Regions from separate parts of the Planococcus sp. FY231025 genome, predicted to be linked through region 1. Evidence: riboswitches for the same ligand, from Rfam matches in the RefSeq annotation. Region 1 holds a riboswitch; each other region holds the start of a gene.
The links. A riboswitch is a leader RNA that binds a small molecule or an ion and turns the genes downstream of it on or off. The one in region 1 is predicted to bind cyclic di-GMP.
Positions count from the first base shown of each region.

Region 2: another riboswitch for cyclic di-GMP. It lies ahead of flgB (flagellar basal body rod protein FlgB); the one in region 1 lies ahead of ACTL32_RS05345 (amidase).
Region 3: another riboswitch for cyclic di-GMP. It lies ahead of ACTL32_RS01150 (DUF5667 domain-containing protein); the one in region 1 lies ahead of ACTL32_RS05345 (amidase).

Region 1 is NZ_JBQJJG010000004.1:422,325-428,217, reverse strand. It holds gene ACTL32_RS05360 (methionine sulfoxide reductase) at 182-778, opposite strand; gene ACTL32_RS05355 (neutral zinc metallopeptidase) at 815-1,672, opposite strand; gene ACTL32_RS05350 (ribose-phosphate diphosphokinase) at 2,056-3,006, opposite strand; cyclic di-GMP riboswitch class I at 3,267-3,357, shown strand; gene ACTL32_RS05345 (amidase) at 3,404-4,285, shown strand; gene ACTL32_RS05340 (diguanylate cyclase) at 4,480-5,893, shown strand, end outside.
Region 2 is NZ_JBQJJG010000001.1:344,277-350,169, forward strand. It holds gene flgL (flagellar hook-associated protein FlgL) at 1-377, shown strand, start outside; gene ACTL32_RS01510 (flagellar hook-basal body protein) at 1,116-1,958, opposite strand; gene ACTL32_RS01515 (flagellar hook-basal body protein) at 1,977-2,810, opposite strand; cyclic di-GMP riboswitch class I at 3,023-3,109, shown strand; gene flgB (flagellar basal body rod protein FlgB) at 3,189-3,590, shown strand; gene flgC (flagellar basal body rod protein FlgC) at 3,597-4,052, shown strand; gene fliE (flagellar hook-basal body complex protein FliE) at 4,526-4,822, shown strand; gene fliF (flagellar basal-body MS-ring/collar protein FliF) at 4,855-5,893, shown strand, end outside.
Region 3 is NZ_JBQJJG010000001.1:261,906-267,798, reverse strand. It holds gene ACTL32_RS01160 (spore germination protein GerW family protein) at 1-67, shown strand, start outside; gene ACTL32_RS01155 (GNAT family N-acetyltransferase) at 212-1,219, opposite strand; gene ACTL32_RS01150 (DUF5667 domain-containing protein) at 1,579-2,853, opposite strand; cyclic di-GMP riboswitch class I at 2,933-3,016, opposite strand; gene ACTL32_RS01145 (hypothetical protein) at 3,258-3,794, opposite strand; gene ACTL32_RS01140 (hypothetical protein) at 3,867-4,124, opposite strand; gene ACTL32_RS01135 (alanine/glycine:cation symporter family protein) at 4,425-5,843, opposite strand.

The DNA of each region.
Region 1 (5,893 bases):
GTATATAGATATCAAGCGAACTGCTTGCGTGAATAAAAAATAATTTTCGGAGGATCCGGATTTCAAGAAACACCGGCTGTCACCAATAAAAACAGGCTGCCCCGCACCCGGAAACTCCGGGCACAAGCAGCCTGCAAGCGATATTTTTCATTGCCATGGAACACGCCAATCTCCCGTCGCTTCACCTCTCCTGCTCTTTCCAGCCGTGCTCCGCCCGTGCCCATCCGCCGATTGCTGCACCCAGCGCGGCTATCGGGCTGTCGAACTCGATGTCCTCCATCACCAGCAGCTGGGTATGCAAGGGCACGAGCAGCTTGGCGAGCATCAGCTCTTCCCGGCGGCGGATATGCTTCTTGGGGCATTTCGCCGACACCGACGCGGCGAATTTCGAGCCTTTCTGCACCACGAACCCTTGCCCGCGGTGAAATCCCCTTGCATCCGCTCCGCGCTTCGATTTCACGAAAAGCAACGGGTGCTCTTGTGGCTGCATCCCCACAAGCAAGCCCGCTTCGAACGGATCGACAACCGCCCCCTCCCCTGTTTCCCTGTCCACCTCTAAAAATTGATACAGCTCCCCGTATCGTTCATGCGGAACCTTCTTGATGAAATAGTCCTTTTCCATCTCTTCACCTTCCTTCCGAGTGATCCGGATGTGCTGGCCGGTCATCTTATAGATAGGGAAAAACGGCGGAAAAGGGGACTCCTTATGTAATTGATGGGTTTGTGGCCGGAAAAGTGCAAAGGTAAAAATAAAAGCCAACGAAAAACGAGCTTGCATCGCTGCAGGCTCGTTTCTTTTGCGCGTTAGCTTCCTTCATTTCTGTGTTGCACCTTCGCCCTCCAGATACGGATCACAGCTGCTCACCATGCCGCTGTCGAACCCGGCCATGAACGCAGCTGCGCGCTCGGACGTCGCTGCTTCCCCCTCGTTTTCGGCTCCGTCAAATTGGCCGGCGCCGGCCAAGGTCTCCATCGTCCGCTCCACAGCACCGGTATCCAGCATGTCACTGCCGTACGCAGACTGTGCCCATATTCCTGTCAGGCATTCTGCGTTCAGCTCCATCCCTCCGGCAGGCACGGGGCTTTCCTGGCCCGCTTCGGCGGGCAGCCAGCCCCATTCGCCTTGGAGTGAATGCGCATAGAGGTGGGCCATCGCAGCCGCTACCGCAAAATCCCCGGCTTTAGCGCCGGCTTCTGGACTCCCGTCCGCTTCCGCTGCGCTTCTCCAAATCTCCATCGCCAACTCGTTCACAAACACGATCAGGTCTTCCTCCGAGCAATAGAAGGCATCGCCGGGACCCGTCTCCCCGGAAGTGGTGCAGCCCGTCGCTTCCGTTTCCCCTTCATACGTCAGGATATAGTCGACGACCGGCATGCTGTAGCCTCCCTGCACCATCATCTCCGCCCACATGCTGTGGACGTCGTTGATCGCGAGCTCCAAAAAACTGGTCATCGCCCCGCTGCTTTCGTCTGCCGTAAACCCGTAGCCCAAGGTTTCACCGGCTCCGGCTGCAGGCGCCTTCGGCAGCTCGACCAATTCCAATTCCGCGCTTTCCTCAACCGCTCCTTCTTCGGCATCTCCATTAGTGGATGCTTCCTGTTCCGGCCCGCATGCGCCCAGTCCTAAAACCAGCCCCACGGCCAAAAGGATATTGCCAGGCAGTTTCCCCACGGTAATTCTCCTTTCCTTCGATTGGCCTTGCCCTGTTCTCCGTCCACTCTCCACCTCCGATGCATACTGTCTTTAGTTCAATAAATGCCCAATACCGCTTGCTGTTTGACTGAAAAACCGCTTCTATGTACCAACACCCATTTTCTTTCCAGTATACCATATTTATCTGATTATTCTGTTAAATTTATTATATTTATTCATACAGCTTAATTTGCTGAATGGATTAGCTCCTATATGGATGCACTCATATGGGAAGGACAAAGGCATCCTTTTTGTTCTTGCTGCCCGGGGCCCCTTCCAGCAGCAGCCAATAGAAAAAGAGCCCGCAGGATTGCGGACTCTCGCTTTATTGAATTTATTCTATCGCCTAAGAGCCTCTGCCATCACTCGAACAACGGCGTGACCGGCTTCTCGTTGTGCACATGCTCAATCGCTTCCGCCAGCAGCGGCGCGACTGACAGGATGGTCAGTTTCGGAATGCGCTTCTCCGGCGCGATGCGGACGGTGTTCGTGACCACCACTTCCGTGACGGCCGACTCCTGGATCCGCTGGATCGCCCCGCCGGACAACACGCCATGCGTGCAGCACGCATAGACGGCTTTCGCGCCCCGCTCCGCCAGAACATCGGCGGCGAGCGCAATCGTGGCGGCCGTATCGATGATGTCGACGATGATGATGACGTTCTTGCCCTGGATGTCCCCGACGATGTTCACCGTTTCCGGCTCGCCCGGGTTCATCCGGCGCTTGTCGATAAAGCCGATCGGCACGTCGAGGTCACTTGCAAGCTTGCGCGCTCTCCCAAGTCCGCCGTTGTCCGGTGCCACGACAATCGCGTCTTCCAGTCCCTTCTCAAGAAAATGCTTCGCCAACACCGTCTCGCCGAGCAGCTGATCCACCGGCATGTCAAAAAAGCCCTGGATCTGCGGCGCGTGGAGATCCATCGTGATGATGCGGGTCGCCCCTGCGGTTTCCAGCATATTCGCCACTAGCTTCGCCGTGATCGGCTCGCGCGAACTCGCTTTCCGGTCCTGGCGCGCATAGCCGTAATACGGGATGACCACGTTGATGGTTTCCGCGGATGCCCGCTTCAGCGCATCGATCATGATCAGGAGCTCCATAACATGCTCATTTCCCGGCTGGCTTGTCGACTGGACCAGGTAGACCTCCGTCCCGCGCACGCTTTCTTCCAGGTTGATCTGGACTTCCCCGTCGCTGAAGCGATTGATGGAGCTTTTGCCCAGCTCGCAGCCGAGCAGGTCGGCGATTTCCTTCGCCAGTTCCGGATTTGAATTCAAGGTGAAGAGTTTGAAGTTCTTTCTTAATTGATATGGCAATTGATGGTCCCCCTCCGCAAAATATATTGTAAAACTTTTAAAATGTTGATTTCATGAAGGTGAATGGACTGCTTTGCAACTGCAGCAGCTGCTTTTATGATACCTGTTTCGCAGGGCTTTCGCCAACTCCTGGCCGGCCCGTATTTCCCTTTAGGCACAGAGCCGCGGTAATCCTGTAAAACCGCTTCGGACATATAGCCATTAATAGTTCCATAGGAATTGGACTAAAGTCTTTAAAAAGCAGTACAATAAGGAAAATCATCTGAAAAAGGCAAACTTATCCGAAAGGTAAGGACGCAAAGCCATGAGCCTGCCCACTGATCACCAGTGCACGGTCGTCAGGCTGCCAGGCACCCATTCTGCGGGCCCCGGCTGACAGAATGGAGGAACAGAAAAAATGCTGAAAAAAGCGGTGGTGATGGTCATGGCAATATGTTCATTGATGGCCCTCGGCAATCCGGGGCAAGTGCAGGCAAGCGAAGCGCCCCAATCCGTCCGGGCGACTTGGCTGTGGAACCCCTGGATGTTCGTGAATGACGAAGCAGGCACATTGGCATTCATTGAAAGCAAAGGACTGAATAAAGTCTATGTCCAAATCGACCGGGACATCCCCCTGTCAGCCTACGGCAGTTTCATCGGGAAAGCGAAAGCGGCGGGCATCGGCGTGTATGCGCTGGACGGGGCCCCTTCGTGGGTTGCGCCGAAAGGCGATATCAACCTGGACCGGTTCCTCGCCTGGGTGGCGGATTACCAAGGCAAGTCAGCGGAAAACGCCCGGTTTGCGGGTGTCCATTTGGACGTCGAGCCTTATCTGTACAGCGGCTGGAATACCAACCGCGCCGCCACCGTGAAATCGTTCCAGGCGCTCCTCAAAAAAGCCCAGACCGGCACGGCAAAATTCGCGCTTCCCCTGGAAGCCGATATGCCGTTCTGGTTTGACGAGATCCCTTATAAAAACACTTACGGCAGCGGCCTTCTCGCAGAGTGGGTCATCGCCAATACGGCAGGCGTCGCGATCATGGCGTACCGAGATTCCGCGCCGATGATCATCGACATCGTCAAAAACGAAATGGCCATGGCCGAGCGCCTTGGCAAAAGCGTCATCGTCGGCGTTGAAACCGGTGTGACCGATGAAGGCAGCATCATCACATTTGCCGAAGAAGGCGAAGCGTTCATGAATCAGGAACTGGCGGCCGTCGCTGCCCATTATGCAGGCAACCCGGCTTACAGAGGAATCGCCGTCCACCATGTCGGCAGCTGGATGACGCTGCAGCCTTAACCCCCAAGACCCGCTGATGCAGGCCATCAGCGGGTCTTTTTCTGTGGGAATCCGTGCCCGCCAATCGGGCGCAATAAAAAACTTTCTATATATGCATGTCTTTACAAATTATGGTTTACAAATATCCCTTGTTAGGAACCTATATAGTATAATAGCAATCATCCAGAAATTCTCATTAAAGAAGGTGAACCCAGATGTCCCCAGTCAATTACAAAGCAATGCTTGCCAGCCGGATGAAGCAGGACTTCGCCCAATGGGAAGCGCAGCAGCACGTCCAGGAACGGGAAGTCTACCGTTTTTTACATACAATGAAAGGCACCGCGGGCACAATCGGGCTTACGGAACTGTCCGAGTATTGCGCTGCGCAGATGGCCTACTACCAAGAAGACAGCACGGCGCTGCTGCCCCTCCAGTCCTTGGAACGCTTCATGGCAGCGCTCACGGCCTTTTTCGCTTCGGAAGAGTCCGCTCCTGCAGCACCCGCGAATTCTACCGAGACCGCCCCTGCCAAAAAATCATTTGTCCTCGTCATCGATCCGGACGTCGAGTTCGCCGCTTCCGTCAAGGAAAGCCTGGAAGGCCAGGGCATTCCGGTCGTCATCGCCCTCGACGGCAAAAAAGGGATGGAATTTTTCTACACCCTCCAGCCCCAGATGGTCCTATTGGACCGGCACTTGCCGGATGCCGACGGATTCGACCTGGTCGCACGGATCCACGAAGCGGCCAAAAGCCGTTTCCTGCCCATTGCCGTCATCAGTGCGGATGACCGGATCGACAACCAGATCCGCGCGATGGAGCTCGGCGCCACCGATTTTCTTGCGAAGCCCCTGAACATGCCCGTTTTCGTCCCGTACGTCAAGAACCGCCTGCGGAACCAGGAAGCGATCGCGCAAGGGACGTTTTACGATGAACTGACAGGCGCCGGGAACCGGAAGTACTTCAATGAAGTGCTGCTGCAGACGATGACGCTGTCGAAGCGGACCCGGTCCGCCTTCACGCTCGTCCTGCTGGATCTGGACCATTTCAAGAAAGTGAACGACCAGTACGGCCACCCTGCCGGGGATAGCGTACTGCGCGCCTTCAGCCGGCTCCTGTTGGACATGAAACGGGAGTCGGACAGTTTCTTCCGGTACGGCGGCGAGGAATTCGCTTTGATCCTTCCGGATACCAAAGCGCAGGCTGCCGCTGCGCTCGTCGAACGGATCCGTTCCGCCTTTGCGGAAACCGATTTTTCCGCCGCCCCGCCTGAGCCGTTTCACGTCACATTTTCAGCGGGCATCAGTGAATACCGGCCCAATCAGGATTCGCTCGTGAGCACGGCAGAGCAGGCTCTGTACCTGGCGAAGAAAAACGGGCGCAGCCAGACGGCCGTCTACGAACCGGTGGACGGCGAGTTCAGGCGCCGCCTCAATATCATCATCGTCGACGACGACGCCCTCGTCCGCCGGCTCGTGGCCAAGCAGTTCTCGGCCTGGAAGCCGGAGGAGTTCGAACTGCGCATCGAGGAGCACGTCGACGGCGCCAGTTTCGTGGAGTCGCCGTGGTACAAGCCGGAGGAGAACTACATGATCCTGCTGGATGGCGTGATGCCGAAAATGGACGGTCTCG
Region 2 (5,893 bases), on a different contig from region 1:
TCACAATCGGCAATGGATTGACGGTCAAGGCGAACGCATCCTCTGCAGAAATTCTTGGCGGCACCGTGAAGATGCTGGAAGATTTGGCCGGAGCGGTCAAAGCGAACACGCCAGTCGATTTGGATGCCATTGACAGCAGCGTGGACCGGATGCTCACCGTCCAATCGGAAATCGGCGCACGCACGAACCGTGTGGATGCGACCGACAATCGTCTTAAAGGCAGCACATTCGAACTGACGAAAATGCTCTCCAAAATAGAAGATGTCGACTACGCTGAAGCGATCATCAAGCTGAAAAGCGAAGAAAGCATCTACCAGGCGAGCTTGTCAGCCACCTCAAAAATCATCCAGCCGAGCTTGATGGATTTTCTGAGATAAGAATGCACCCGCATTTGTGGGTGTTTTTTTGTGTCTTTTTCGCTTTTCGCGGGTAGCGCGAAAAGCATCATTCTTTGGTTTTGGGTTTTGAGGAGAAAGAGTTCCGATGAAAGGGGAGCGGGTTCCAACCAAGTCTGGCTGAGTTCCAACCAAGTAGGTGTGAGTTCCAACCAAGGCGGCCTGAATTCCAACCTTGTTGCCCAGTTTCTACTTGGAACGGGCGAGTTCCAACTAAAACCATTCGAGTTCCAACTAAAACCATTCGAGTTCCAACTAAAACAGGTCGAATTGCCACTAACTCAGTCCGAGTTTCCACTTGGCCCGGAGGCATGGAAAGAATAGAACTCTTCAAATGATTTCCTGCATACCACATATCTATTTCGCTTTTCGCGGCTCGCGAAAAGCATCATTCTTTGGTTTTATGGTTTCGAATAGAATGAATTCCAACGAAAGAGGCGTGAGTTCCAACCAACACGGCGTGAGTTCCAACCAACCCCTTTCGAATTCCAACCACGCCGATCAGTTGCCACTTGTGTCATACGAGTTGCCACAAAACCTCTGCGAGTTGCCACTAAACCCAAGTGAATTCCCACTAAACCCGCACGAATTCCCACATAGCCCACCCAACATTCCTTATAGCAAGTACACCCCTCCCTAACCAAACCCTCCTATCCCACAATTTTCCTTCTATTATATATACGAAAAAAAGCACCCGCAGGAGCGGATGCTTCTAAACCATTAACCACGGATCGTATTCACTAATCCCATCATGTCATCCGCAAACGAAATTGCGCGGCCTTGCGACTGGATCAAGCGCTGCGTCGAGATCAGCTCGGTCATTTCTTCTGTCAAATCGACATTCGACATTTCAAGTGCGCCTTGGCCGATGCGGATCGAACCATCATTCTGCTGGGAAAGATCGACGAGGCTCAAAGTGCCATTGGCGATCTGTTCCCCTTCCGTACCCGGAAGCTGATAGCGGTTGCCGCCAGCTTTCTCCAAAAGATTCGGACGGCTGATGTCGGCGATGCTCAATTGGATCGTATCCGCAGCTTTGCCGGGAGTCTTATAAGAAACTTCAATAGTACCGTTCTGGTTCATTTTGACCGAATTATAATCCGAATCGAACGAAATTGGGTTGTTGTTGCGGTCGAGCACGGCGTCGCCATTCGATGTCACGAGATTGATGCGGTTCGAATTGAGTACCGGCTGCGTCTGGAAAGAGCCGTCCCGTGTATAGAAGACGTTCCCTTCAGAGGCGACCCGGAAAAATCCGTTGCTGCCTTGGATGTTGAAATCAAGGTCGCGGCCGGTCTGCCGGATGGTGCCTTGTTCGCTTCGAAGGCTCGTTTCGGCGACTTTGACGCCCGAACCAATCCGTAGTCCATTTGGCGTACTCCGTCCAATTTCATGTGCCGGACCGGCTTGTTTTGTGATCGACTGGACGAGCGTATCGGAGAAGTTTGCTTCGTGCCTTTTATAGCCATTTGTATTTACATTGGAAATGTTATTGGCGATGACGTCGACTTTTTTCTGAAGTTCGCGCATCGAATTTCCAGCTGTGTTCATTTGAATGTTCATCGTTTGGAAACCTCCTCGTTAAACGCGGCCAATTTCGTTGACCGCTTTTTCCATGCTCCGGTCATATGCCTGTAGGACTTTCTGGTTTGATTCGAATCCGCGGTAGGTGCTCATCATGTCAGTCATCGTCTGGGTCAGATCGACATTGGACGATTCCACGAACCCTTGTTTGACAAATGACCGCGAATTATTTAGGAAAGGAACACCTTCGGCAAGCTGCGGAACTTCCAATCCGTTGCCAGCCCAGCGCAATAAACCATGGCCTTCTTTAACCAATTGCTGAGGATTTTCTGTATAGCCAATCCATAGGTCATTGGTAGCGGTTCCGTTTGCCGAAGTTATTGTGCCATCTTCTTCGACAATGAAATCTTTAGAATCAACTCTTATAGGAGATAAGTCCGAACCGAGGACATTATACCCTTCACTCGTTTTCAACAACCCGTCCGGGCCGACAGAAAACTGGCCGTTTTTGGTGTAGCGGACCTCATTATTGGGAAGCGCGACGGCAAAGACTAAAGACCCCCGCTCATTTGTGGCGGGATTGACCGGCAGCAGATCGTCCATTAACGCAAAATCTGTTGCGTTTCCAGTCGATTTTAAAGCGCCTTGCGCGAAAGACGGAATGCCTTCCTGTGCATAGACGCCTGTCGACATGCTGCCGAGATGATGCCCGGAAGCCATTGTTTTCGCGGATCCCATCGCTTTGATCAGCTGATCGGGAAAAGAGCGGATGACCGTTTGGTCTTGTTTGAAGCCTGGCGTATTGGCATTCGCCAAATTATTGGTCAGCATTTGCTGTTTCCGGTTATGCGCCATCATGCCGGAAGTGGCCGTGTATAAACCACGAAACATATTAGTTCATTCCTCTCAAAATGGGATATGCTCATTTACGGGTAAGCATAACATCTTTTTGCGACGAACAACAGAAAAAAATGTAAAATATATACTAAAAAATTTATAAAAGAAAAATATACAAATTAATAAAATCATGTTACTATAATTTTCGAACTTGAAAATCAAATTGGTACGAAATACCGAGTTTGAAAAACAGAATAGTGATTATCATACGATAACGGCAAACTTTTCCGAAAGGGGAGGGCGCAAAGCCACGGGCCTAAATTACGTTGTAATATGGCAGCCGGGTTACCGAAAAATGGTAGATTGAATGTAAATCCGCCCTTTTTTGAGTGGGTTTTTTTATTGGCCAAAATTCAGCAAAGGAGCTATAAAATGAATCTCTTTCCCCAATCGTTCCAATCATTGGAACAAGCGATGTCAACTGCCACATTAAAACAGCGTGTCCACACTGCAAATATTGCGAATGTGGATACCCCCAACTATAAGAGCAAGCAAGTGAGCTTCAAGTCGGCATTCGACACGGCAATAAGCACCCAGGCCATGGCAAGCAAGAAAACCGATCCGCGGCATCTTGCTTTTAGTACCGAGAACGGGCAAGGCTCTTCTTCCATCATCAAAGCAAACCACTCAACCAAAATAACGCCGAACGGAAACAACGTCGACATGGACGCCGAAATGGCGGAATTGGCGAAAAACCAATTATGGTACAACGCCTTAACAGAACGGGTCAATGGAAAATTCAATTCCCTGCGCACCGTCATTGAAGGGAGATAATCATCAATGAATTTATTCAACGGCTTGAATATCAGCGCATCCGGCTTGACGGCAAACCGCCTGCGGATGGACGTTGTGTCATCGAATATCGCGAACGCTAACACGACACGCGGGCACATGGTCAACGGCGAATGGGTTCCATACCGCCGGAAAACGGTGGAACTGTCGCAAAACGGCGTTTCGCCGTTTCAGCAGCATTTGTCTTCAGCAATCAGCCGGGGAGCCGGTCCGGTTTCGGGCGTTTCGGTCTCCCGCATCCGAGAAGACCAGGCACCGTTTGTCCAGACATACGACCCGAACCATGCGGATGCTGATGAAAACGGCTATGTCTACTCGCCGAACGTCGATCCGGTCAAGGAAATGGTCGATCTGATGTCGGCCACCCGGTCTTATGAAGCGAACGTCACAGCACTCAACGCATCGAAGAGCATGTTTATGAAAGCATTGGAAATCGGCAAATAAATAAAGTATATATTCCGCTTCGCCGCTTTGGGCATGGCTCCCGCAATGAGCCGAGAAGAACACTCGTCTCATTACATCGCCTAGCCCTTGGACGCGGCGGCGCTAGAAACTTCTTTGAGGAATGAAAGCATACCTCATTTTGCAATGCTATCTGAGGTATGGAGCAAAACAGCGGAGAAAACCGTACTGCTCCTCCAGCGCTGCGCGCTTCGTCGCAAAGACTTGCCCTCGCAGGCTTCGGGTAAGTCTTGCCTGCGGGAAAGCGAGACAGCCGAGACCCCGCAAGTCGCGTAAGCGGCTGAGGAGGCTTGGCGCTCGCCCGCGGCAAAGAGATGGCACTAAGGAAGTTTGAGCCATCTCTTTGCGACGAGCGCATAGCGCGCAGGAGCACACGGGTTTACGTAGCGGTTTTGCGGAATATCGATATTGAAAAGTCATTAAATCAATAAATGCAGTATATCTAGGAGGTCATTATGGAAATCACCAGCCAAGTACAAGCACCCTTTTTACAAAACTCGCAAATCGCCAAACCCGCGGTTGAAAATAAAGTCGAAGGTTTCGGCGAAATCTTGAAGAATACGCTCCAAGATGTGAAGGCGGCCCAGAACGAATCGGATAAACTGACCGGCCAGCTCGTCACCGGCGAAGTACAGGATGTCCACGAAGTGATGATCGCTTCGCAAAAAGCGAGCCTGTCGCTTCAGATGACCGTCCAAGTCCGCAACAAAGTGGTCGAGGCTTACCAGGAAGTCATGAGAATGCAATTATGATTCCAGCACATGAGAAGAAGGATGGAGCATAAATGAAAGAAAAGATAACTGTATACCGTACAAAGGTGAAAGAGTCGTGGGAGAAGTTTCCGAAGGCGACGAAATGGATCATCGCCGGCTCATTGATCGGGACGATCTTATTGCTGTCGATTTTTACGTTCTTGAATTCGCAAACCGACTATGCGGTGCTTTATTCCGACCTGTCAGCTTCCGAAGCGGGGGAAATCAAGGCGGCGATTGAGGAGCAGGGGATACCGGTCGAAGTATCGGCGGATTCCAAGGTCATCAGCGTACCCAAAGAAAACGTCTCGAATTTAAAAGTCAGCTTGGCGGCTGACGGCATTCCGCAAAGCGGCAATGTAAATTACAGTATTTTCAGCGAAAACATGGGGCTTGGCATGACGGATCGCCATTTTGATGTGGTGGAGCGCGATGCGATGCAGAACGAATTGTCGAATCTCGTCAAACAGATCGACGGCGTCGAAGATGCGAATGTCATGATTACGCTGCCGAAAGAGAACGTCTGGATCACCGACGAAGAACAAGTGGCGACGGCATCGGTCGTTGTGCAGGGCGCTCCGGGGTTCCAACTGGACCAGAAGCAGATCAATGGCTTGTACCATCTGATCAGCAAAAGTGTTCCGAACCTGCCGGCTGACCAGATTGTCATCATGAACCAGAACGGCCAGGTGTTCGAAGCGATCGAGGAAAACCAGCTCGACACGACGCTGTCGGTTTACCAGCAGCAGCGCGAAATCCAGAAAGACATTGAAAAAGATATCCAGCGCCAGCTGCAGCAGATGCTCGGCATGACGATGGGACAGGATAAAGTGATCGTTTCCGTGATGACCAGCATGGATTTCACCAAAGAGAAACGCGAAGAGAATCTGGTCGAAGCGGTCAATGAAGACGGCACCGGGCTTGACCTCAGCGTCGAGCGCATTGTCGAGACGTATAAAAGCGAAGGCGCTGGATTGGATGCGGCAGCCGGCGTCGGCGAAACGGAAATTGCGAATGACCCGGCTACGTATCCTGCCGGAGACGGCGGATCGAGCGAGTCGGAGCGGACAG
Region 3 (5,893 bases), on a different contig from region 1:
CCAAGGCATGGGCATGAAAGGTCAAGGCATGGGCATGGAAGGCCAAGGCATGGGACACAGCGATTAAGCGAAGTTAGCCGATTAAGAAAATGGCAAAGCCGTCTGGAATGCTTCATTCCAGACGGCTTTTATCGGTCAACAAGCTGCTCAGGTGATTTTATATCCTATAAGTACGAGAAACACGCATGTCATAAATAAGATTCTTCCCCTGCTACACTGTGTGCGATTTCTCTTCTATTTCCGCCCGGTACGCCGGGAAAAATGCTTGATCTCCCAGCTTCCCCGTCGCTTCACATAACGCCCCATACACATCCGCGTTCCAGATTTTCTTGCCAACAAAAAATTCACCTTCCGCTTGTCTGCCGAACTTCTTTTTGAACAAATACAATGTATCGTCCGGCAGGTTGGTCCGTCCACCTCCATGATGGACCAATGCAAAGCCGTTCGCTTTCCCCCACACAGCCAAGCCATATTGCAGGATCAACGCAGGAAATAAATGATGGAATTCCTTCAACGTTCCGGTCAAATGGGCATGAAGAATCTTGCCACTGGTAAAATTCAAACTCATGCCAATCACTTGTCCTTCGTACCACACTTCCACCAGGACAAGGTTCTCTTTGAACAGCTCCAAGCACTTGGAAAAATACGCATCGTCGAAATAGTAGTACCGGGTTGCTTCATTGCGCTGCATCGTGGAATAGTAAAGGGTCTTGAACAGCGCCAGGCTCTCAGGTTTTTGGACGATTCGGTAGTCCACGCCGGCCTTCAGCGCATGCCGGATATCTCTTCGGCACGAGCTGGAGTATTCCTGCTGGATCGGATCTTCAAAGGCTGCCAAATTCGTTATGATCGTATGCCGGTAAAAAACCACTTCATAACCCCCCGTAAAATCCGTCGCATTTTCAACGAGCGGATGAAAACGGACAAATTCGCTGACCACTTTATTCTCCTTGCAATACGACTGAAAGGCCTGCTCGAACTCTGCCACCAACTCATTCTTGCGCTCTGCTTCCGCATAGAGAATCAAAGGTCCGCCGTACCCGTATGGCGTCACCAGGTCATAATAGGGGCCGCCCTGCAGCGGATATGGAATTTCCCGTTTGATGAACAGATGCCTGATCCGTCCAGCAGGGTGTGAAAAATCGAAAACCACCGTTTCCCCGCCTTCCATCGCTTCATACAATTTCCCGTAATTCTCTTCGAAATATAAGTCCTTCATGGCCCCGTCTCCTCTGAAAAGTGTCTTGATAACATACCGATTTCTTCTGCCGGCTTTCTTGTTTCTACCAATCTGCGACCACACCAAAAGCTTCTCTTGTCCTATTTAATTTTCCGAGCCGAAATAAATAGGAAAACTTTCCCTTTAATTTTCAATCTATAGAAACAAGGTTAAAAGGAAGTTAATTTTTTTCTACCTAAAATAAATAAAGTGAGCACCAGCAGGAGAGCCTGACTCTATGCCAGCAAATTTTCGAACATTGGATTACATGCGCCAACAAAGAAAAAGCCCTCTAGCCGGTTTCCCGGCTAAGGGCTGCATGTTCTATCAATTGAATTTTTCGTCTTACAAACCCTCAATCAATCCTTAGGACTTTTCCCTTTGTCCTGTGACTCTTGCTTCTCGGGTTTACCTGCTTTTGGCTCTGCTTTCTTTTCGGGTTGAGCGGCTTTCGGTTCTGCTTGCTTCACCGGCGGAGCTGCCTTCGGTTCTGCTTTCTTCTCAGGCGGAGCGGCTTTCGGTTCTGCTTTCTTCACTGGCGCTGCCGCTTTCGGTTCTGCTTTCTTCACCGGAGGAGCCGCTTTCGGTTCCGCTTTCTTCACCGGTGGAGCGGCTTTCGGTTCCGCCTTCTTTACTGGTGGAGCCGCTTTTGGTTCTGCCTTTTTCACTGGCGGAGCTGCTTTCGGCTCTGCTTTCTTCGTTGTCTCATTTTTTACAATGGGTTGTGCTGGTTTTTCAGCGGATACATTTTTCTTTGTAGCTGTGCCCATTACCGAGAAGCTTTCACCTTCTTCTGTTTTTACTACCTCCGGCTCGGCCGAATCGGCAGCTTCTTCCTCAGGGCCTTCTGTGATGACATCTCCTGTTTCTGTTTCTGTTTCAGTTGTTTCTTCCTCTGTCGCTTCTTCTTCCTCTGGAGCTTCTTCTCCGTCAGATTCTTCAAGCTTCGCCAATTTCTTATCAATTTTACGTTCCAAGCGTTCCTGGGCCTTCACCACATTTTTCGCCAGTGCTTCTTTGGCCTGCGGATTCTCCACTTTCTCGAGTGCAGCTTGCAATGCCAGAAGGTTGGAACTGAATTTTGCTTCCAATGCCGCACGGTTTTCGTCGACCGGTGCCTCCTCGGATTCCTCAGCAGCTTCGCCTTCTTCTGCCTCTGGATCTGCCGGCTCATCACCAGCCTCATCTTCTGCGCTTTCTTCATCAGCAGCTGATTCTTCTGGTGCTGCCTCTTCATACGCCTTTAACGCTTCCTCTTGCTGGGCAATCGCCCGTTCCAGCGTTTCAACTGCGAGCTCTACTTCGCCTTGGGCAAACAAAGCCTCGGCTTCTTGAATCCGCTCTTCCACAAATGAAGCAAAGAGTTCAGCTTCCTTCACGTCATCGAACGTCAACGCAAGCTGCACATTCTCTTGCAGCTTTTTAATAAAATAGAACCAGTCCCCCGGCAGCTGGGCAGGTTCGTCCGTTTCAACTTCGTCAGGCGTTTCAATCCCTTCAGTCTCTACTGCTTCCTGCTCTTCTGCCTCGTGCCCGTCTGCGAAAACGAGGGTCGAGCCCAAACCGAACGCAGTTACCGTCGACACCAACCCCACCGCGAAATAACGCTGCATCTTCTTTTTACCCTTAACCAAAATAAAACCTCCCAAATCAAATTTGTATTTGAATCAGAAGAATTAAGAAATCAACCGGGAAAGTTTTCATTCATCATTCTTCAGCAGTCCAGCCGCCGTAGCACAAGGCTTTAGGCCTGAGACTTTGCGTCACTTTCTTTCGAAAGCTTTGCCTTTATTGAAATGAAGAATGGCGTTTACGTTGCCCTTGCTTTCGGCATCTAGAAAAACCTTTCTTTCACTAATTCTATTTTACTCCGAGAAGGTAAAAGTAGAATAGGTTTTAAGACCTTTTTTATTTCCTTTTATTTCATTTTAAAATTTTGTTTAATAATGAGAATTGTTTGCGTGCCAGGCACGCAAACAATTCTCCCTTTTTTCTAGTTTAGAGTTCTTCTTTGTTACCCATGAAGGAAGCAGCTCGCTTATAGTTTAAGATTCCCATCATCAGTAAGGGCGCCTTCTAACCTCAGGAATTCTTTAACCGCCCGCATATAGGAATCCGTGGCGCTTGGATGTTCATATTCACCAATCAAACCGGATTCGAATAAACTAGTTTTAAGCTGCATCAGTTTTTCTTGATCATCTATAGAAAGAGGTTGATCCGTATACTGCAGCTTTTCAATGATCGGCAAGTAGTTCCGTTCAAGGATGAGATGGGCGCCCCAAAAATACTGGAAGTCGGTTTCCTCAACCGAAACGTCCATCTCGGGATGCGACATATCAGAAGCGGCTGCGAAGGCATCTGATAGCGCCTCCAGTTTAAGCTTAATATATGTAGGGTCAGCTGAAATCTGTGCCGGACTCACCCCCATCATAAATCCGGCATTACGGGTAGTTTGTTCAAGGTTAGCAGCCAATTTCCCTTCATATATATCCTCCGCCTTCTGCCACTTATAGAGAAACCACCCGTTAGCCATTAATGAAATGACTAAAAACCAGGTTAGCAGTTTATTCTTCATCTACACTCACCTCTTTTATTCCATATTATAGCAAATAAGAAAGAGCGTCCCAACGGACGCTCTTCACTCTACTTATTTTACCAGCTCAACAACTACTCCTTCACTTCCATCTTCTTTGGCCTCTTTCGAAAAACTCATCGCTTGGTAACGCTTCTGGAGTTCTCCGTCCGGCTCCTCGAAGATGATCGCTAAAGGACGTAATGCGATGTGCTGATCGATTTCAGCAAGTTCATTCAGTATTCCAGACTCATTGGTTTCGAAGTACTCCTTCACTGCGCTTAACTCCTCCGCACTAACCAAATCTTCAATCGCTTGTGTATTTAAATCCATCCTATCCCTCTTTCCACAATCGAATTGTCTGCATAGCTACGATGCATCCTCTTCTTTTCTTATTCCCTAACCGACTGGAAACATGCTCATAAAATGCCTTTTAAATCGAGCCTTAAACGGGAAGAGACACTGTCATGTCCCCCCCTTCCATCAGCAGCGCTATTTTCCGATGGAAACCGCTCCCCTCCTCGCACTCATCCGAAAACGATGAATCTCTCAGGTTCCTGACACAAAATAAGCCTTGAACCCTCCTACTCGGGAGTTCAAGGCTTTCATACTTTTTATTCAGCTGGGATCGCGTTAATATTCATAACCCTCTCTCGCTGCTTTTCTCGCTTTTTTCCGTCTCTTCTTTTTCTGGTCTTTCTTATAATACTCTTCCGATGTGAAAAACTCGGTCGTCAGCGCCTTCACTTTCCCGCTCAGCAGCAGGATGGCGATGACGTTCGGAATGAGGATCGCCGCGAGCATGATGTCGAGGAAGCCCCAAATCACTTCGGCTGCACCGACAGCTCCGAAGATGACAGCAAGGATATAAACCACCTGCATGCCGTGAGAAGCTTTTGTGCCGAACAGGAACTCTGCCTGCTTGGCACCGTAGAACACAACGACCAGGATCGTTGAGAGGACAAAGAATATCAAGGCGATGGTGACAAGAATTGCACCGAATTCACCGAAATAGGATTCAAATGCCAGGCTCGTCAACGCAGACGAATTGTCCATTGCCCCTTCGCCCGTCCAAACACCAGATGACAAAATCACAAAAGCGGTCGCAGTACAGACAATCAGCGTATCGACGACCACGCCGATGACGGCCCAGAACCCTTGTCTCACGGGATGGTCTGTCATGGCCGCTGCGTGGGCAATCGGTGCTGTCCCAAGCCCTGCCTCATTGGAATAAAGTCCGCGGGCAAAGCCCCAGCGGATCACTTCGACAATCGCTGCACCGGCAAATCCGCCCATGACAGGCGCCGGAGAAAAGGCGTTGCTGAAAATCAGCTTGAAGAATTCCGGCACTGCGCTGACGTTCATCACGAGAATTACGACTGCGCCACCGACATAGAACAACGCCATGAACGGAACGAAAATCTCCGTCACCTTGCCGATCCGCTGGATGCCGCCGAAGACGACAACTGAAATCAGCACAGCGGTTGCAATGCCCGTCCAAAGGGCAGGAATCGCGAATGTCGTTTCCACCGTGCGGGCGATGGAATTCCCCTGCACCATGATGCTCGGAATCAATTCGATCATCAACGCGAATGAAAACCAGACGCCAAGCCATTTCAAGTTCAAGCCCTTTGTCATGTAATACATCGGCCCGCCGACAAACTCCCCTTTGGCATTTTTCTCGCGGTATTCAACAGCGAGTACGCTTTCAGCGAATTTGAGCGCCATGCCGATCAGCGCAATGACCCACATCCAGAACACCGCGCCGGGCCCGCCGAACATGATCGCCGCCGGCACACCGACAATATTCGCTGCGCCAATCGTGGAAGAAAGAGCAGACGTCAGCGCCTGAAACGGCGTAACCGTCCCCTCCCCTTTCGGTTTCTTGAACACACTGCCGAACGTCTGTCCGACGATATAGCCAAAATAACGGAATTGAAAAAATCCAAGTTTAAATGTCATGTAAAGACCTGATAACAGCAACATCGTGATGAGCGGGATGCCCCATAACCATGCCGAGAAATCAGCGACTCCTTGTAAAAAACGATTCAACTTCTTTCCCCCTATAATATTTCAGTATATGAAATGTTTCCCTTGGGAAA